Regions from separate parts of the Streptomyces sp. NPDC001714 genome, predicted to be linked through region 3. Evidence: riboswitches for the same ligand, from Rfam matches in the RefSeq annotation. Region 3 holds a riboswitch; each other region holds the start of a gene.
What was found. Region 3 has a riboswitch for cobalamin ahead of ACFY0P_RS19050 (cobalamin biosynthesis protein). Riboswitches for the same ligand answer to the same signal wherever they lie in the genome.
Positions count from the first base shown of each region.

Region 1: it holds a riboswitch for cobalamin, as region 3 does, so the genes downstream of both, ACFY0P_RS12450 (prenyltransferase/squalene oxidase repeat-containing protein) here and ACFY0P_RS19050 (cobalamin biosynthesis protein) in region 3, are expected to answer to the same signal.
Region 2: it holds a riboswitch for cobalamin, as region 3 does, so the genes downstream of both, ACFY0P_RS06265 (CbtB-domain containing protein) here and ACFY0P_RS19050 (cobalamin biosynthesis protein) in region 3, are expected to answer to the same signal.

Region 1 is NZ_JBIAUL010000004.1:176,399-182,952, forward strand. Features, by position in the region: gene ACFY0P_RS12430 (helix-turn-helix domain-containing protein) at 1-103, opposite strand, end outside; gene ACFY0P_RS12435 (hypothetical protein) at 371-1,411, shown strand; gene ACFY0P_RS12440 (antibiotic biosynthesis monooxygenase family protein) at 1,565-1,918, shown strand; partial or broken gene ACFY0P_RS12445 (phosphotransferase) at 1,979-2,667, opposite strand; cobalamin riboswitch at 2,722-2,853, shown strand; gene ACFY0P_RS12450 (prenyltransferase/squalene oxidase repeat-containing protein) at 2,961-4,184, shown strand; gene ACFY0P_RS12455 (SCO2322 family protein) at 4,181-4,804, shown strand; gene ACFY0P_RS12460 (energy-coupling factor transporter transmembrane component T) at 5,235-6,338, shown strand; gene ACFY0P_RS12465 (ABC transporter ATP-binding protein) at 6,335-6,554, shown strand, end outside.
Region 2 is NZ_JBIAUL010000002.1:379,971-386,524, forward strand. Features, by position in the region: gene ACFY0P_RS06260 (enoyl-CoA hydratase/isomerase family protein) at 1-886, shown strand, start outside; cobalamin riboswitch at 954-1,095, shown strand; gene ACFY0P_RS06265 (CbtB-domain containing protein) at 1,132-1,353, shown strand; gene ACFY0P_RS06270 (CbtA family protein) at 1,376-2,131, shown strand; gene pgm (phosphoglucomutase (alpha-D-glucose-1,6-bisphosphate-dependent)) at 2,452-4,092, shown strand; gene ACFY0P_RS06280 (BTAD domain-containing putative transcriptional regulator) at 4,120-6,554, opposite strand, start outside.
Region 3 is NZ_JBIAUL010000006.1:491,198-497,751, forward strand. Features, by position in the region: gene ACFY0P_RS19045 (cobyric acid synthase) at 1-1,335, opposite strand, end outside; gene ACFY0P_RS19050 (cobalamin biosynthesis protein) at 1,332-2,291, opposite strand; cobalamin riboswitch at 2,398-2,538, opposite strand; gene ACFY0P_RS19055 (hypothetical protein) at 2,693-2,920, opposite strand; gene ACFY0P_RS19060 (anion permease) at 2,939-4,183, opposite strand; gene ACFY0P_RS19065 (lysozyme) at 4,358-5,116, opposite strand; gene ACFY0P_RS19070 (class II aldolase/adducin family protein) at 5,312-6,046, shown strand; gene ACFY0P_RS19075 (alpha/beta hydrolase) at 6,140-6,554, shown strand, end outside.

The sequences.
Region 1 (6,554 bases), on a different contig from region 3:
ACAGGTCGGCCACGTCCAGCACCTCGGAGAGCCGTCCCGGACGTCCGGTCAGCTCCCCGAGCCGTTCCAGTACGCCGGTCAGCGGGGCATGGGCGTCACTCACCAAGGTCCCCCTGGACGCGCGTGGTCGGGCGGTCGGCCGAGCGGAGCCGAGCAGACGCGAGGTTATCGAATCACCGGTCCCGGCCACCAGACATGACAAGGTCCACTGCGCAAGAGGGCAGCAATCGTTGACATGTGACGGACCGGCAGGAAAGGATCACGTCACCAGGCCACGGTCGAACCGACCCGCCTCGGGCGCCGCCTAAGGGGGAGCGGCATCCGGAGCGACCAGCCGCCGCGCCTCCTCCCCAGAAGGTGAGGCGAACCGATGCCACAGCCCGTCCTGCTCCTCGGCGCCGGCCGCCGGTGCGCGTACGACGAGGTCGTGCTGACGCGCATCGCCTCGGCCCGCCCGGTGCTGCTGGTGGACGCCGCGCCGCCCGCCTGGGCACAGCCGTGCCTGGCCGGTCACCTCGCGGCGGACCCCGGCAAAGGCGGCGCGACAGCGTCGGCGGTGGTGCGGTTCGCGGCCCGGCACCGGGTCCGCGGCGTGCTGACCTTCACGGGCGAGTACGCGGCCGCCGCCGCGAGGATCGCCGGGCAGTTGGGGCTGCCCGGCCCCTCCCTCACCACGGCCGAAGCCTGTAGCGACCCGCCCGCACTGCGCGCGCTGCTGGCCGGCCACACGGTTCCCACCGGCGACCCCGAGGACCCCGGCGGACCCCGCGTCTCGGCCGAGACGATCGTCCTCGACGGCGAGATCCGCATCGCCGCCATCACCCGTACGACCTTGGGCCCGGCGCCCGCCCGGCAGCCGCTCCGGCACACCGTGCACGCCCACGACGGCCTGCTGCACAACCGTTTCCTGCGCCTGGCCGTCGACCGCACCGTGCTCGCGCTCGGCGTCGACCGGGGTGTCCTGCACATCGGCCTCACCCTCACCGACCGCGGCCCCCGGGTCACCGACGTCGCCCCGCACCTCCCGGGCGACCTGATCCCGCTCCTCGTCAGACGGGCCACCGGCGTCGACCTCGCCCGGGCCGCGGCCGCCCTGGCCACCGGCGAGGCGGCCGACACGACACCCACCCGGCAGCGGGCGGCCGCGATCCAGTTCGCCTACCCGGCCGCCACCGGCCGCCTCGACCACCTGGACCTCTCCCCCGACGCCGCCCACGAGCCGGGCGCCGACCGCATGCTGCTCACCCAGCACACCGGCAACCACGTCACCGCCGGCCCGCACGCCACCGCCGCCGACCGGCTGGCCCTCTGGGTGGCGGTCGGCGAGACCCCGGACGCCTGCGACGACGCACTGCGCCGCATGGCCCGCCACCTGTCGGCGGGCATCGCGCCGCTCGCGAACGCGGCCTGAGCGCTCCGCTGGTCAGGCCGCTGGTTCACCGCGGGCCGGTGGGGGCCGGCCGCGCAGTTCCTCCCCCCGCCTTCGGCCGGGGGTTCCCCCCAGCGCCCCTTTGGCGCGCTGCCGAACCGCAGCCGACTTCGCCGGACCCGCTACGGTGCCGCCATGAGCAATCACCCGGAAGCGCCTGTCGCGCCCGTCGAGGCCTACGAACCCCCTTACTACGTGGCTGTGTTCACCACGGTGCGAACCCAGGACCAGAGCGGCTACAGCGAGACCAACGCACGCATGGAGGACCTGGTGAAGGACATCCCCGGGTACCTGGGGATGGACCACGCGCAGACTCCCGGCGGGCTGGGCATCACCGTCGGGTACTTCCGCGACGCCGACGCCCTCACCCGGTGGCGGACCGACGCCGAGCACCGTGCGGCGCAGAAGCGCGGGCGGGCCGAGTGGTACGAGAGCTACACGCTGCACGTGGCGAAGGTGGAGCGGAGCCACGGCTTCACGCGGGGGTAGTCCGCGGGCGCGCCCGCGGGCGGCGCGCCCGCGGGCGGCGCGCCCGCGGGCGGCGCGGCGCTAGAAGGCGATCGCCCGTACCAACTGTCCCGCCTCACCGAGCACTTCGACTTCGTCTCGGGTCATCGTCGGGTTGGCGGCCCGCCGTCGCAGGGCCTCCGTCAGCCCTTCCTCGGTGAGCTCGCCCGGATCGGCGAGCAGGGCCGCGAGCAGGTCGTGGGCCAACGGATGTACACCGAGGGCCGCTTGGGCGAGGATCACCGCGGACATGCCCCAGTCGAGCCCGGGCGGCCCGTCCTCGGCGTTGGTCCAGTCGATGACCCGGGGGCCGTCGGGGGTCATCTCCCCCAGCTCTCAACTTCGTTCGAGCCGGGGGGACCCCCATCGTTGTCCGGATGCAGGTCGAGGTGGAGGACCCGGGCGCCGGGGTCGGCCGGGTCCCGGCCGGGCACGGCGTGCAGCCGCCGCAGCAGCGAGGCGAGCAGCGCACCGCCCTCCGCCGCGTCCGTCTCCCCCGCCAGCAGCGCCGCCAGCATGGTCGGCCCGGACAGCCGCTCCACGACCAGTTCGGTACGGGATCCGGACGGCCGCACCCGGGGCGCCGGATACCCGTGCTCCCGTACGTACGTCATCACCGCGCCCTCGGCGGCCGCGTCCCCCCAGCCGTCCCGGTCCCGGCGCAGCACCCACGCCTCGTCGATCTCGTACACGTCGGCCGAACGCCCCGACCCGAGCAGTCTCCCCGTCATGGCGTGACCATAACGAAACGGTCCCCGCACAGCCCCCTCTCAGCTTCCCGTCGGCGGCCGGTAAGGTAGCCGGGTCGTCATCACCCGTACGGGGGGAAGCCGGTGCAATTCCGGCGCTGACCCGCAACCGTGAGCCGCACGCAGTGCGGCAAGCCGGACTGCCCCGCCCGGGACGTTGATCGGCTCATGTGCGCCGGCACCCGTCGTCGCACGGCACCGTCGAGGTTTACGGAGCCGAGCCGCCGGGGTGTCCCGTGCTGCCCGGCTCCCCGCAGGGAGAGGCACCGCCGACCATGACCGTCCTCCGCCGCATCGCCGGGGTGCTGGCCGCCACCGCCGTCATCGGTACCGCCACACCCGCGACGACCGCACTGGCCACCGGCACCGCGTCCCCGTCGCCGTCCGCCTCGGCGGTCCTCCCGTCAGGGCTGTACGGCGGTTCGGACCCCAGGTTCGACGGCGTCTGGCGCCAGTCGCTCGCCCTGCTGGCCCAGCGCGCGGTGGGGGTGACCCCGGCCGTGAAGGCGGTGGACTGGCTGGCCGGGCAGCAGTGCGCGAACGGCTCGTTCGCCGCGTTCCGCGCCGAGCCGACGGCGGCCTGTGACGCCAAGGTCATCGTCGACACGAACAGCACGGCCGCCGCCGTACAGGCGCTGAAGGCGGCCGGCGGGCACGACGCCGCCGCGGACAAGGCCGTGACCTGGCTGAAGTCGCAGCAGAACACGGACGGCGGCTGGGGCTACAACCCGGGCTCGCCCAGTGACACCAACTCCACCGGTGTGGTCATCGGCGCGCTCGCGGCGGCCGGCGCGAGCGCGGACAGGTCTCCGTACGACCTCCTCGCCAAGTGGTCCGTCGCCTGCGACGAGGACGGCGGCGGTGCCCTCGCCTACCAGCCGGACAAGCAGGGGAAGCCGGCCGCCAACGCCGACGCGACGGCGGCCGGGGTGCTCGGGGCCCTCGGCAAGGGGTTCGTGGCGACGGCCGGGAAGGCCCCGGCGAAGGACCGCGCCTGCGCCGACTCCGACAAGACGCTCACGCGGGAGGAGGTGGCCCGCAACGGCGCCGCGTACCTGGCGGGCGCCATGTCCAAGACCGGCCACCTCGTCTCCACGCTCCCCGGCGCCGCATCCCAGCCGGACTACGGCAACACCGCCGACGCGGTCGTCGCCCTGGCCGCGCAGGGCTGGACCGAGCAGGCGCAGAAGCCGTACGCCTGGCTGGAGGCGCACGCCGCGCCGTGGGCGGAGCAGAGCGGGCCCGCGGCCTACGCCGAGCTGATCCTGGCCGCGCACGCGATGGGCGCGGACCCGCGTGACTTCGGCGGTACGAACCTGGTGACGGCGCTGAATGCGACGGGACCGGCCCCGCGGGCCGCCGCCGCGAAGCACGCCGAGAAGCACGCCGAGGGGAAGAAGTCGGGCAACAGCGTGTGGTGGATCGTCGGCACCGGGCTCGTCGCGGGTATCGGCATCGGCTTCCTGTTCAGCGGCCGCCGGAAGCAGCAGCAGCTGTGACCGCGGTCCGTCGTGCGGCGCTGTTGCTCCTGGCCGCGCTGACGCTGTGCGCGACGGCCGCCGGGCCGGCGGCGGCCACCGGCTACCGCTACTGGTCCTTCTGGGAGCGGGACGGCGCGCGCTGGACGTACGCCACGCAGGGCCCGTCGACGGCGCGGCCCGCCGACGGTTCGGTCGAGGGCTTCCGCTTCGCGGTGAGCGAGGACTCGGCGGACGCGTCGCGGCCGCGCGGCACGGCCGACTTCGGGACGATCTGCGGGGAGACCCCTGCCGTCGGGGGCCGGAAGCGGGTGGGGCTGGTCCTCGACTTCGGTACGGCGGCGGACGCGCCCTCGGGAGAGAAGCCGCCTGCGCGGCGGACGGCCTGCGCGGTGGTCTCCGAGGACGCGACGACGGCGGAGGCGCTGGCGACGGTGGCGAAGCCGATGCGGTACGACACGAACGCGTTGCTGTGCGCCATCGGGGGGTATCCGGGGCGGGGCTGCGGGGAGAAGGTGACCGCGGCGCCCGAGGGCACGTCGGGCAGCGGGCCGTCGCTCGGGCTCACAGCCGGTGCGGGAGTTGTCGCGGTCCTTGCGGCGGGGGCCTTCTGGCAGGCACGGCGGCGAAAGAATGCGTGAGCGCCACAGCGCGGGCCGGTGGGAACTTCTCGCGCAGTTCCCCGCGCCCCTAAAGGGGCACGTCCCAGCCACAGGCAGTCGCGCCACCACCGGCCGGTGGGGGCCGCTCGCGCAGTTCCCCGCGCCCCTAAAGGGGCACGTCCCAGCCACAGGCAGTCGCGCCACCACAGGCCGGTGGGGGCCGCTCGCGCAGTTCCCCGCGCCCCTAAAGGGGCACGTCCCGGCCACGGGCAGTCGCACCACCACAGACCCGTGGGGACCGCTCGCGCAGTTCCCCGCGTCCCTTGCGGGGCGCCTCCTGGCTGCGGGCAGTCGTGCCGCTGGGGCGGTGGGGGTCCCCCGGCTCGAGCGGAGCCGAGAGTGGGGGAGGGTGGGCGCTGGGGGTCCCCGCGGCCGAAGGCCGGGGGAGGCACCCCGCAAGCGGGGGCGAGTGAAACCCCTCGCCCCCCGGCAGCAGCGCCGCTCCCCCGTGCACCCCGGTGCCTGGTGGCTCTGGTCCCTCTCTCTCGGGGTCGCCGCGTCCCGGACCACCGACCCCCTCCTCCTCGGCCTGCTCATCGCGGTCACCGCCTACGTGGTGGCCGCCTGCCGCAGCCGATCCGCCCCCTGGTCCCGCTCCTACGCCGCGTTCGCCAGGCTCGGTCTCGCCGTCCTCCTCGTGCGCCTCGCGTTCACCGTCGTCCTCGGCTCCCCCGTCCCCGGCGCGCACACCCTCGTCACGCTCCCCGAAGTCCCGCTCCCGCACTGGGCCCAGGGCATCCGGCTCGGCGGGAAGGTCACGGCCGAGGCGCTCGTCTTCGCGCTCTACGACGGGCTCCGGATCGCCACCCTCCTCATCTGCGTCGGTGCCGCGAACGCGCTCGCCAACCCGGCCCGACTGCTCAAGTCCCTGCCCGGTGCCCTGTACGAGCTGGGGGTGGCCGTCGTCGTCGCGCTCACCTTCGCCCCGCACCTCGTCGCCGACGTGCAGCGGTTGCGGGCCGCCCGGCGGCTGCGCGGCCGCCCCGACTCCGGCGTCCGCGGCCTGCTCCAGGTCGCGCTCCCGGTCCTGGAGGGCGCGTTGGAGCGTTCGGTCGCCCTCGCGGCCGCCATGGACGCGCGCGGGTACGGCCGCAGCGCCGACGTACCGGACCGGGTCCGCCGTACGACGGCCGGGCTCACCCTCGGCGGTCTGCTCGGCGTCTGCGCGGGCACGTACGGGCTGCTCACCCCGGAGGGCGGCGGCTACGGGCCGCCCGTCCTGCTGGCCGGGGTGGCCGCCGCGCTGGCGGGGCTGCGGCTCGGTGGCCGGCGTTCGCCACGCACCCGGTACCGGCCGGACCCGTGGGACGCGCGGGCCTGGCTGGTGTCCGGGGCGGGTGCCGCCGTCGCCGCCCTGCTCACGCTGGCGTCCGTCCGCGACCCGGCGGCCCTGCAGCCCGGTGTCGTACCGCTGGTCGCCCCCACGCTTCCGCTCTGGCCGGCGGCCGCCGTGCTGCTCGGTCTGCTGCCCGCCCTGATCGTTCCCGAGGGTCCCAAGGAGGAGCCGTCGTGATCCGTTTCGAGGACGTCTCCGTGACCTACGACGGCGCGGCCCGGCCCGCCGTGCAGGGTGTCGACTTCGAGGTGCCGGAAGGTGAACTCGTCCTCCTCGTCGGCCCGTCCGGCACCGGGAAGTCGACGGTTCTGAACTCGGTGAGCGGACTCGTGCCGCACTTCACCGGCGGCACCCTGCGCGGCAGGGTGACGGTCGCGGGCCGGGACACCCGTA
Region 2 (6,554 bases), on a different contig from region 3:
CGGCGCGGGGGAGCGCGGTCTGTGCGCGGGCGGTGACATCCGCGCCGTCCACGACGACGCCCGCGACGGCGACGGGTCGGCCGCGGCCGCGTTCTGGCGTGACGAGTACCGGCTCAACGCCCGCATCGCCCGGTACCCGAAGCCCTACGTCGCGCTCATGGACGGCATCGTGATGGGCGGCGGGGTCGGTGTCTCGGCGCACGGCAGTGTCCGGATCGCCACCGAGCGGTCGCGGATCGCCATGCCGGAGACCGGGATCGGCTTCGTGCCCGACGTCGGCGGCACCTACCTGCTCGGCCGGGCGCCCGGCGGACTCGGCACCCATCTCGCCCTGACCGGCGCCCAGATCGGCGCCGCCGACGCCGTGCTCTGCGGACTCGCCGACCACTACATGCCGTCCGGCTCGCTCCGGACATTCGTCTCCGACCTCGCCGGCCTGCCCGTGTCCGAGGCGCTCGCCCGGCAGGTACGGCAGGCGCCCGACGGGGAGTTGGCCGGGTACCGGGCGTGGATCGACGCCTGCTACGCGGCCGACACCGTCGAGGAGATCGTCGAGCGGCTGCTCGCGTACGGCGGCCCGGCGGCGAAGGAGGCTGCGGACACCCTGCTCACCAGGTCGCCCACCGCCCTGAAGGTCACGCTGGAGGCGCTGCGCCGAGCCCGGCAACTCGGCTCGCTGGAACGGGTCCTGGACCAGGAGTACCGCGTCTCCTGCGCGACCCTCGCGAGCCATGACCTGGTGGAGGGCATCCGCGCCCAGGTCGTCGACAAGGACCGCGCCCCGCGCTGGTCCCCGGCCACCCTCGCCGAGGTCACCGACGCCGACGTCGACCGCTTCTTCGCCCCGCTCGGCGAGTGCGAACTGGGCCTCGCCCCACCCGTCTGACCCGCCCCACCGGCCGTCCACCAGGCGCGAGACGAAGATCACGCCTGGTGACGCGGTCTTGGCCGTGCTCCTGACACGCGGTACGGTCTGTCCGATATCGACGACGGCGAGACGGAACCCGGTGGGAATCCGGAACGGTCGCGCCACTGTATGCGAGAGCCCCCGGGCTGCTCGTGAGTCAGACCCGTGGCCGTCGTCCTGTGCACCACCGAGATGGGACGCGAACTCCCAGAGGAGGTCCTGCCATGGCGCAGACCGTCGCTTCGCCGACAGCCACCACCCCCGCCGTTCCCGCCAAGCTGCCGCTCTCCGCGATAGCTCCGTGGGCGGTCTTCTTCGGCATCCTGATGCTGATCCTGCTCTACTTCGTCGGCGCCGAACAGGGCGCCACCTCCGTGTTCAGCGGCACGGACGTCCACGAGTGGGTGCACGACGCCCGCCACCTGCTCGGCTTCCCCTGCCACTGACGCGAGGGGCGCCGTACCACCCATGAACTCCGCAACGGTCCGGAACCTCCTGGTGCGGGGCATGCTCGCCGGCCTGGCCGCCGGCCTGCTCGCCCTCGTCGTCGCCTACCTGCTCGGTGAGCCGAACGTCGACAAGGCGATCAGCTTCGAGGACGCCCACTCGCACGAGCACGAGATGGAGGTCGTCTCCCGCTCCCTCCAGTCCACCGCCGGCCTGGCCACCGGTGTCCTCGTCTACGGGGTCGCCTTCGGCGGCATCGCCGCCCTGGCCTTCTGCTTCGCCCTCGGCCGCGTCGGCCGTCTCTCGCCGCGGGCGACGGCGCTGCTGCTGTCCGGCTGCGCGCTGACGGCCGTGTACGTGGTGCCGTTCCTGAAGTACCCGGCCAACCCGCCGTCGGTGGGCGACCCGGACACCATCGGGAAGCGGACCACGCTGTACTTCCTGATGATGCTGCTCAGCGTGCTCCTCGCGGTCGCCGCCACCCTCCTCGGCAAGCGGCTCCGACCGCGGCTGGGCACGTGGTGGGCGACCGTGCTCGCGGTGTTCGCGTTCGCCGTCGTCATCGGGCTGGCGTACCAGTTCCTGCCGGTCGTCAACGAGGTGCCGGCGGACTTCCCGGCCACCCTGCTGTGGCGGTTCCGGCTCTCGGCGCTCGCCATCCAGGCGGTGCTGTGGGGCGGATTCGGCCTGCTGTTCGGCGAGTTGGCCGAGCGCGTCCTCAACCCGAAGCCGGCGAAGGCACCGGCTGCCCCGCGTACCGTGCCCGCTCCGCACTGACCGGGAGCGCGGCACGGCGAACGACACGAGAGGGCCCACCGGAACCGTCCGGGGGCCCTCTCGCGTTCGCTCACACCGTCGTGGGCCTGCGCGCCGACGGCCGGCCCCACCTGAACCGACGTCGGCATCCCGCCGAACCGGTCGCTCACCCCCGTTCCATCTTCGAACAGCGGGCGCCCGGTGAGGTACGTCTGCTGTGAACCGGCCGTGAACCCGCCGTGTCTTCGGCGCGCGGCCGGTGCCGCACTCGCGTCCGAGACCGCTGACAAGGAAAGATGGGCCGCGAGTGATCGATCAACGACTGCGGAGGAAGTGGACTCATGCCGCATGAGCGAGCGGGCCGGCCGGCGGCTCCGGAGGACCTCGTCGACGTGGCCCGGCTGGTCACGGCCTACTACGCGCTGCACCCCGACCCGTCCGACCCGGGCCAGCGGGTGGCGTTCGGCACCTCGGGACACCGTGGGTCGTCGCTGACGACCGCGTTCAACGAGGACCACATCGCGGCCACCAGCCAGGCCATCTGCGAGTACCGGAGCGGCCAGGGCACCGACGGCCCCCTCTTCCTGGGCGCCGACACCCACGCCCTGTCCGAGCCGGCCAAGGTCACCGCACTGGAGGTCTTCGCCGCCAACGGTGTGACCGTCCTGATCGACAGTGCCGACGGCTACACCCCGACCCCCGCCGTCTCGCACGCGATCCTCACCCACAACCGGGGCCGTACCACCGGCCTCGCGGACGGTGTCGTGGTCACCCCCTCGCACAACCCGCCCGCCGACGGCGGCTTCAAGTACAACCCGCCCAGCGGCGGCCCCGCCGCCTCCGACGCCACCTCCTGGATCCAGGACCGCGCCAACCAGATCATCGCGGGCGGGATGAAGGACGTACAGCGCATCCCCTACGAGCGCGCGCTCGCCGCGCCGGCCACCGGCCGGTACGACTTCATGGGCGTCTACGTCGACGACCTGCCCAGCGTCCTCGACCTCGACGCGGTCCGGGCCTCCGGGCTGCGCATCGGCGCCGACCCGCTCGGCGGCGCCTCCGTCGCCTACTGGGGCCGGATCGCCGAACGGCACAGCCTCGACCTCACCGTCGTCAACCCGTACACCGACCCCACCTGGCGCTTCATGACGCTGGACTGGGACGGCAGGATCCGCATGGACTGCTCGTCGCCGTACGCGATGGCCTCGCTCATCGAGAAGCGCGACGAGTTCCGGGTCGCCACCGGCAACGACGCCGACGCCGACCGGCACGGCATCGTCACCCGCGACGCCGGCCTGATGAACCCCAACCACTACCTCGCCGTCGCCATCTCCTACCTGTACCGCCACCGCGAGCAGTGGGCGGCGGGCGCCGGTGTCGGCAAGACCCTCGTCTCGTCCTCGATGATCGACCGGGTCGCCGCCGACCTCGGCCGTCAACTGGTCGAGGTCCCGGTCGGCTTCAAGTGGTTCGTGGACGGACTGGTCAGCGGCGCGATCGGGTTCGGCGGCGAGGAGTCGGCCGGCGCCTCCTTCCTGCGCCGCGACGGCTCCGTGTGGACGACCGACAAGGACGGCATCCTGCTCGCCCTGCTCGCCTCCGAGATCACGGCCGTGACGGACAAGACCCCGTCCGAGCAGTACGCCGCCCTCACCGCCCGCTTCGGCGAACCCGCCTACGCCCGCATCGACGCCCCCGCGACCCGCGAGGAGAAGGCGCTCCTCGCCAAGCTCTCCCCGGCCCAGGTCACCGCCGAGTCCCTGGCCGGTGAGGCGGTCACCGCGGTGCTCACGGAGGCACCGGGCAACGGCGCCGCGATCGGCGGCATCAAGGTGACCACGGAGAACGCCTGGTTCGCGGCCCGCCCGTCCGGCACCGAGGACGTCTACAAGATCTACGCCGAGTCCTTCCAGGGCCCCGACCACCTGGCCCGGGTGCAGGAGGAGGCCAAGGCGGTGGTGAACACCGCACTCGGCGGCTGACGACGGGGGCGGCGCGGTGCCGGGCCGTCAGGTCGCGAAGGTGCGGCGGCGGGCCCGGGCGTCGGCCAGGTCCGCCGCGGCCCGACGGGCGTCCGCCGCGAGGTGGGCCGATCCCCAGGCGTGCGCGGTGCGTGCGGCCAGCGCGTAGCCCTCGGCCGCCGCCCGGTCCTCGCCGAGGAGCCGGTGCAGGTCGGCCAGGGCGTGCGCGAGCGGACGGCTCGCGTACGCGGTGCCCGCCGCGCCCGCCAGCTGGTCCCGCAGCGGCCGCAGGTGCCCGAGGAGGGCGGCCGCCGTGTCGTGGTCCCGGTGGAGCACGGCGAGCTGGGCGCGGAAGTCGAGCTCCAGGCCGTAGAGATGGTCCCGCGGCGGTTCCGCGGGGACGGGTACGGCCAGGGCCTCGTCGCGTCTGCCCAGGCGCGCCAGGACCAGCGCCCACGCCACCGCGACCTGGCCGGGCGCCGACTCGTACACGTCCCGGACCAGCGGCTCGACATCGGCCGCACGGTCCTGGACGAGCCGCATGGTGATCAGCCCGAGCGTGCGCAGACCGGTGGCGTGGTGGGCGCCCACCCGTTGCAGGAGGGTGTCCGCCTCGGCGTAGGCGGCCTCCGCCGCCGCGAAGCGCCCGGTCACGCAGGCAAGCATGGCGGAGGTCGCCGCGCTGAGCCCCTGCGCCCACACCAGCCGGTAGCGGCGGGCGAGGACCAGACCCTCCGCGGTGTGCCGGTGCACGGCGGCCGGATCGTTGCGGGCGGCGGCGGTCATCGCGTCCAGGTTCTCGCAGACCCAGCGATAGGCAGGCAGGTCGTGCGCCTGGGCGAGGCCGCGCAGCTCCGCGGTGAGCGGCGGCCGGGCGCCGGCCCGGGTCTCGTGCGGCAGCAGGCGCGCCGAGGTCATCAACGCGGCCGCCATCAGGCGCGGTTCGCCGTCGGCACGGGCGAGCGCCAGCTGGGCGCGGGCCGCCTGCCTGGCCCGGGGCGGGTCCTCGGCGGCCACCGCGTCGACGAGGACCTGGAGGACCCGGGCCCGCGTCGGGCCGTCGAGCCCGGCGTCGGCGGCGAGCCGTTCGAGGCGGGCCAGCGCGGTCCGGTCGTACGGCCCTTCGAGCCGGCTGCGCCAGGGCGCGGGCTCGGTCCAGGCCCCGTACACGGCCGCGACCAGGTCGCCCCGGTCGGCCTGTTCGGCGAGTTCCACCGCGCGCTGCCGGGTACGCCGGGCCGTGTCCGTGGCGCCGGTGCGCACCTGGGCGCCCAGCAGCCGTACCGACAACTCGATCAGCCGGTCGGGCGGGGTGTCGTCGCCCGTCGCCGCGACATGGGTGTCGATCGCCTGCTGGATCAGGGTGACGGCGACGTCGTGGGCGTAGCGCCGCTCGGCCGCCTCGGCGGCCCGCAGCGCGTAGTCGACGGCGAGCGGGGCGTCGGCCGCGCTGCCGGAACGGGCGAAGTGGTGGGCCAGGGCGGCGAGTTCGCCGGGCCGGTGCTGGAGCAGGAGGCGTGCGACGCGGGCGTGCAGCCGGGAGCGCCGGGCGCCGGACAGGTCGGCGTAGACGGTGTCGCGGACCAGGGCGTGCACGAACCGCACGCGGCCGGGCCCGGGTTCGGCGAGCAGGTCGGCGGCGAGCGCCGCGTCGAGCCCCTCCAGCACCTGCTCCTCGTCCGCCTCCGCGGCATCGACGAGCAGGGCGACCTCGGCCTCCAGACCCAGCACGGCGGTGAGCTGTACGACGGACCGGGCGGCGGCGGGCAGCAGGGCGAGGCGTCTGCGCAGCACGTCACGCACCCCCTGGGGGACCTCGGAGACCGCGACCAGGGCGCCCTCGTCGGCGAGGAGCCGGGCGCTCTCCAGGACGTAGAACGGATTGCCGCCGGTGCGCTCGGCGAGCGCCGCCACGGTCGCCGGAGCCACGGGCGCGCCGCAGACGGCGTCCACCAGGGTGGCGGTGTCCTGGAGCGGCAGACCGCCCAGCGCGATCCGGTGCGGCGCGGCCGGAGCGAGATGGGCGAGGGTCTTCAGGAGGTGCTCGCCGACCTCGGCGGGCCGGTAACCGGCGACGACGAGCATCGGCACCCCGGTGACGGCGGCCGCCGCCTCGACCAGGGCGAGGGTCTCGGCGTCCGCCCGGTGCAGGTCCTCCAGCAGGACGGCGAGGGGCGCCCCGGAGGCCGCGCCGCGCAGCCATGCGGCGAAGGCGCGGTGCATACGGAAGCGGCCGGCGCTGGCCTCCCCGTCCGGGGCGGCGGCCGTGCTCTCCGGCTCCCGCAGCAGCACCGTCAGCTCCTCCGGGCTGGCCGGAGGCACCTCGCGGGCGAGCGCGCCGAGCGCCTCCACCCAGGCCCAGGCGGGCGGTGCACCCTCGTACTCGGGGCAGCGCCCGACCACCACCCGCCAGCCGGCCTCGCGCAGCCGGGCCGCGGCCCGGTCGAGGAACGCGGACTTGCCGGCCCCGGCCGCGCCCGTCA
Region 3 (6,554 bases):
GGCGGCCGCCACCTCGCGCAGGAAGGCCCGGCGGAAACCGTCCGACTCCAGGGAGCCGTGCCAGTGCGTGCCCCAGGTCTGCCCGACCCGGCAGCCGTCCAGGAAGGCCTCGCCTCCGGTCACTTCACCGACCCCGTGATGGATCTCGTACCCCTCGACCCGTTCGCCGAGGGCCTCGCCCACCGGCCGGGTGAGGGTCTTCTCGCGGGCGAACCGGACCCGCACGGGCAGCACACCGAGCCCGTCGACGGCCCCCCTGCGGCTCTCGACCTCGTCCTCGATGTACTCACCGAGGATCTGGAAGCCCCCGCAGATGCCGAGCACGGGACGCTGTTCGGCGGCCCGGCGCCGCAGTGCGTCCGCGAGCCCCCGCTCGTGCAGCCACTCCAGGGCCCGGACCGTCCCCCGGGTGCCGGGGATGACGACGAGGTCGGCGTCGGCGAGCTCCTCAGGCCGGTCCACGAACCGCACCACGACGCCGGGTTCGGCGGCCAGCGCGTCGACGTCCGTGAAGTTGGACATCAGAGGGATGGCGCAGACGGCGACCCGCAGCACGTCCTCCCCGACGGGCGGGGCCGTGTTCGACTCGCGGACGGTTCCCCGCAGGGACACCCGCAGCCCGTCCTCCTCGTCGATCCCGAGCCCGTGCCGGAAGGGGAGGACGCCGTAGGTGTGCCGCCCGGTGAGCCCGTGGAGCATGTCGAGGCCCGGCTCCAGCAGGGAGACATCCCCGCGGAACTTGTTGACGAGGAACCCGGCGACCAGGGCCTGGTCCTCCGGCGAGAGCAGCGCCACGGTCCCGAAGAAGGAGGCGAAGACACCCCCGCGGTCGATGTCGCCGACGACGAGCACGGGCAGCCCGGCGTTCCGGGCGATCCCCATGTTCACGATGTCGGTCCGGCGCAGATTGATCTCCGCCGGACTGCCCGCCCCCTCACAGATCACCGCGTCATACGTGCCCCGCAACTCGGCGAGACAGTCGAGCACGGTCCCGAGCAGCTTCTGCTGCCGCCCGCCGTGATAGCCACGCGCGCTCAGTTCGCCGACGGGCTTGCCGAGCAGCACGACCTGACTGCTCTGCTCGCCGCCGGGCTTGAGCAGCACGGGGTTCATGAGCGCGGTCGGCTCCACCCGGCAGGCCTGCGCCTGCATGGCCTGCGCCCGCCCGATCTCGGCGCCTTCGCGCGTGACGAAGGAGTTGAGCGACATGTTCTGCGCCTTGAACGGCGCGACCTTCACACCCTGCCGCACCAGCCACCGGCAGATACCGGCGGTCACGACACTCTTCCCGGCATCGGAGGTGGTACCGGCGACGAGGAGCCCGCCGCTGTTCATGAGGAACCCCCAGGGCGCCGTGAAAGCGACCCCCGCAGCAAGGCACTCGCCGCACTCACCCCCAACGCCAGCCACCCCACCCGCCGCGACAACCGCACCGCCCGTTCGATGTCCGCGACTTCCACCGCGCGCCCCTCCCCGTTCAGCACCGGCCGGTGCTCGACCCGCCCGCCGTACGACAACGTCCCCCCGAGCCGCACCCCCAACGCCCCCGCGAAGGACGCCTCCACGGGCCCCGCGTTGGGACTGGGATGCTTCGCCGCGTCGGCCCGCCAGGCCCGTACGGCCCCCCGCCGATCGTCACCGGCCACCGCGGCCAGGACGGCGGTGAGCCGTGCCCCCGGCCACCCCGCCACATCGTCCAGCCGCGCGGCAGCCCACCCGTACCGCCGGTACCGGGCCGACTTGTGCCCCACCATGGCGTCCAGGGTGTTGACGGCCCGGAACCCCACCAGCCCGGGGACGCCCCCCACGGCTCCCCACACCAGCGCTCCCACGACCGCGTCGCTCGTGTTCTCGGCGACGGACTCCACGACCGCCCGGGCGATCCCGTCGGCGTCCAGCGCCTGCGGATCCCGTCCGCACAGATGTGGCAGCCGGGCACGGGCCGCCTCGACATCGCCCGCCTCCAGGGCCCGCCCGATGCCGCGGGCCTCGCGCGCGAGCGAGGTACCGCCGACCACGGCCCAGGTGGCCGCGCCGGTGAGGGCCACGGACGCGACGGCGGAGGGGCGTACGATCCGCTGGGCGACGGCGCCCAGCGCCACGGCGCCACCGGCGCACACGGCGGTGTGCAGCGCGCCCCACCCGCGGTGGTCCCGCCACAGCACCCGCTCCACGGCTCCGGCCGCCCGCCCGAACACGGCGACCGGATGCCCTCGGCGCGGATCGCCGAGCAGCAGATCACCGAGAAGGCCGGCGGCGGCGCCGTACGCGAAGACGCGATCGGCACCCATCGGCTCAGCCGGCCGCGGGGTCGGATACGGGGACGGGCCGGGTACTGAACCTCGGTCGGCAGCCGCGCATGGCGATATGTCCTCACTCAGGGTGTCCGCGCCCTGGTTCGACGAGACCGGCGGTGGGAGTTCCTGGCTTCCGGGGATTGCTACCCCGGTGACAGTGGCGGGACCGCGCCGGATTCACACCGGCTTCCTCCCTTGCCGCCGTACATGGCTCCGGAAGTCCACCACGCCCCCGGAAGACCCGTCAACTTGCCGTTGACCTGCGAGGGGAGTGTGTGGGAAGGCCCACACCGGTTGCCCAACGGGGCCGGTGGGGCATGCCGAAGGCTCCTCTCCGACGGACGGAGAGGAGCCTTCGCGGCGCCGACGAGGCCCTTTGCGTCAGGCCTCTCGCCTCAGGCCTTCGCCACGATCAGGTGGATGCCGTACGCCACGGCGGCCGCGCAGCCGGCGAAGCAGAGGTAGGCGGCGGTCACGGCGAGGGCCGCGGAGTCGCCCTGGGCGGTGGCGCGTTCGCGGGCGGAGAGGCCCTTGATGCCGAGGGTGAAGAGGGCCACCAGGCCCACGGTGGCCACGAGGCTGACGCCGAAGACGGAGCCGATGGCTGCCCAGTCGATGTTCATGTCGGTTCTTCCTCGGGGTCAGACGGTGGCGGCCGGGTCGGTCGCGGTGGCGGCCGGGGCGGGGGCGGGGATGGTGGCGGTCAGGTCGTCCGTGACCGCCACCGGGCCCGCGGGCGGCGGGGTCACGGCGGCGATCGCCGCGGTCACCACACCGGCCGGCTCCTCGGTGCCGACGACGTTGCTGCTGTCCACGACCTCGCGGCGGGACAGCTTCCAGATCGCGGCGCTGGCGGTCACGAGGAAGACGGCGACGACGGCCGTACCCCAGTCGCCGAGGTCCGTCACGGACTCGGCGAGCGCGCCGACCAGCGCGGCGGCCGGGAGCGTGAGCACCCAGGCGACCATCATGCGGGTCGCGGTGGACCAGCGGACCGTGCCGCCCTTGCGGCCGAGGCCCGCGCCCATCACGGATCCGGAGACGACGTGCGTGGTGGAGAGGGAGAAGCCGAGGTGGGAGGAGGCCAGGATGGCGGTGGCCGCGCTGGTCTGGGCGGCGAAGCCCTGCTGCGGCTGGAGGTCGGTCAGACCCGTGCCCATGGTGCGGATGATCCGCCAGCCGCCGATGTAGGTGCCGAGCGCGATGGCGAGGCCGGCGGAGAGGATGACCCAGGTGGGAGGGTTCGAGCCGGGGGCGATGGCACCGCCCGCGATCAGCGCGAGGGTGATGATGCCCATGGTCTTCTGCGCGTCGTTGGTGCCGTGCGCGAGCGAGACCAGGCCGGCGGAGGCGATCTGGCCGGCGCGGTAACCCTTGCGGGTGGCCTCGTCCTCGGCGTTCTTCGCGAGCCTGTAGGAGAGGCGGGTGGAGAGCGCCGCCGCGAGGCCCGCGACGACGGGGGCGGCGACCGCCGGGAGCAGGACCTTGGTGACGAGCACGTCGCCGTGGACCGCGCCGAAGCCGGCGGAGGCGACGGTGGCACCGATCAGACCGCCCATGAGGGCGTGCGAGGAACTGGAGGGCAGGCCCACCAGCCAGGTCACGAGGTTCCAGAGGATGGCGCCGACGAGGGCGGCGAAGATGACCTCGGGACGAATGCCGTTCTCGTCGACGAGACCCTTGGAGATCGTGTTGGCGACCTCCACCGAGAGGAAGGCGCCCACCAGGTTGAGCGCGGCGGACATGGCCACCGCGATCTTGGGCTTGAGCGCACCGGTCGAGATGGTCGTGGCCATCGCGTTGGCGGTGTCGTGGAAACCGTTCGTGAAATCAAACGCGAGTGCGGTGACCACCACAATCGCGAGGATCAGCGAGAAGTTTTCCATTTACCCAGGCAATCTTTCGAGGTCATTGGCTGTTGGACCGTAGGCAACCTGAGTGAACGGAAGGTGAACTGGGGCGGTCCTGGTGGTGTATGAGATCGATTCTGGGGTGACGAGGGGCGGGGTGGGGCGAGGCCGCCGTCCCGATTCCGGTCCGGCGGCCCGGTCGCCGCTTGGCTAGAGGCCCATGGCGAACGACTTCAGCCGGCCCGCCGACCCGTTGAAGAGATTTTGGTCACCCGGCAGGCTGCCCCTGTTGTCGTACTGCCAGAAGGTCCAGGACGACCATCCGGCCGGCAGCGTCCCGGCGTCCGCCGAGCCGTGGCGGGCGATCCACAGCGCGTGGTCGGCGGCGAACGCGCTGCTGCCGCCGGTGCAGAGGTTCCACCAGTTCGTGGTCGTGTAGATCACCGGCCGCCGGCCGGTCTCCCGCTTCAGCTCGTCGCTGAAGGACCTGATCCACGCGACCATCCGGGAGTTGCTCAGCCCGTAGCACCTGTGCTTCTTGTCGTACGGGTTGTACTCGACGTCGAGCGCGGGCGGCAGCGTCCAGCCGTCCGCCGTCCAGGTGCCGCCGTGGCTCACGAAATACGCGGCCTGCCGGGCGCCCGACGACTTGTCCGGCAGGGCGAAATGGTACGCGCCCCGCCTGATTCCCGCCTGGCGCGAGCCGTTGTACTGCTGGTCGAAGTACGGGTTGCGGTAGGTCGTGGACTCGGTGGCCTTGATGTAGACGAACCTGGCGCCCTGCGCCCTGGCGCTCGACCAGTCGACGTTCTTCTGGTGCGAGGAGACGTCGTGCCCCTTCGGCATGCTCGCCGCGGACACCGGTGTCCCGGCGAGCGCGGTCGCGGTGCCCGCGAGGGCGAGCGCCGCCACGGACGCCGCGAGGGCGCGGCCGAGGTGGCGGGTCGGTGGAATGCGGTCACGGGCCATGTTTCCCCCGGAATGGCGACGTGTACGAAAAATCGTCCAGAGATTATTGGAAGATCGCCGTATCTTCAGCGATCTTCGGCCAAGCCAGGAAATAGACCTATTTGTGGCGTTTTGCGCTCTACTGGATTCGGGACGCCGGGCCTAAAGTGCCCCGCCGCGCAGGCCGGTTGGGGCGCCGCCTGACAGGATCGGGCCATGGCTGAGCAGCGCCGGGTCGAGGGTGACGGACGGGACGGACGGGCCGGCGCACAAGGTGTGTCGGAGCCGCGAAGGCGGGATGTGCGCGCGGCGGAGGCGGACGCCTGGCGCGAACTCGTCGCCACCGCCCGCCGCACGGTCTCCGACGGACTGGTCGTCGGCACCTCCGGCAACGTCTCGGTCCGCGTCGGCGACACCGTGCTGGTCACACCGTCGGGCCTGCCGTACGACCGGCTCACCCCGGACGACGTGACGGGCGTCGACCTCGCGGGCCGCCAGGTCCTCGGCACCCTGGTCCCGACCAGCGAACTGCCGATGCACCTCGCGATCTACGGCAGCACCGACGCCGGGGCCGTCGTCCACACCCACGCCGTCCACGCGACGGCCGTCTCCACGCTCGTCCCCGAGCTGCCGGCGATCCACTACATGTCCGCCGCGCTCGGCGGCGCGGTCCGGGTTGCCCCGTATGCGACGTACGGCACCGACGAGTTGGCCGAGAACATGCTCCGCGCCCTGACCGACCGCTCCGGCTGCCTCCTCCAGAACCACGGCACCATCACCTACGGCACCACCCTGGCCCAGGCCTACGACCGCACCGCCCAGCTGGAGTGGATGTGCCGCCTGTGGCTGACGGCGTCCTCGGTACCCGGACTGACCCCCAGCCTGCTCTCCCCGGAACAGGTGGCGGAGGCGGGCGAGCGGCTCCGAGGCTACGGGCAGCGACAGGGCTGAGCCCGCCCGGACCGCGCCCCGCGGACCCGCCCCGCTCGCACCAGCCCCTCCGCTCCACTGGCCGCCGTCGATGTCCGCCCCGACACTGGACAGGTGCGCCCAGTCAAAGTCACGGCCGCTGCCGTCGGTGCCGTACTCGCCGCCGGTGCGGCCGGCGTGGCCGCGGGGCGGTTCGCCAGTGACGCCGCGCTGAAGGCACCGCCCGGCCGCCCCCTGCCCACCGAACCCCGGCTCACCGTGCACGGCACCGCGGCCGGCCGCATCACCCTCACCCGCGACCTCGCCTCGCTGCGCCCCGGCACCTACGGCCTGGCAGGCGACGGCTCGCACGCGGTCGTCGGCGCCGTCCTGGAGTCCGCCGCGCACACCCCCGACACCGTCGTGCGGCGGCTGGAGCGGGTGACCCACGGCACCTTCGAGACCGGCGACCGGGCCTGGCTCACCGCCAACGTCCACGTCGGCAACCCGGGCACGGCCCTGGGCCTGGAGTACGCCGACGTCGACCTGC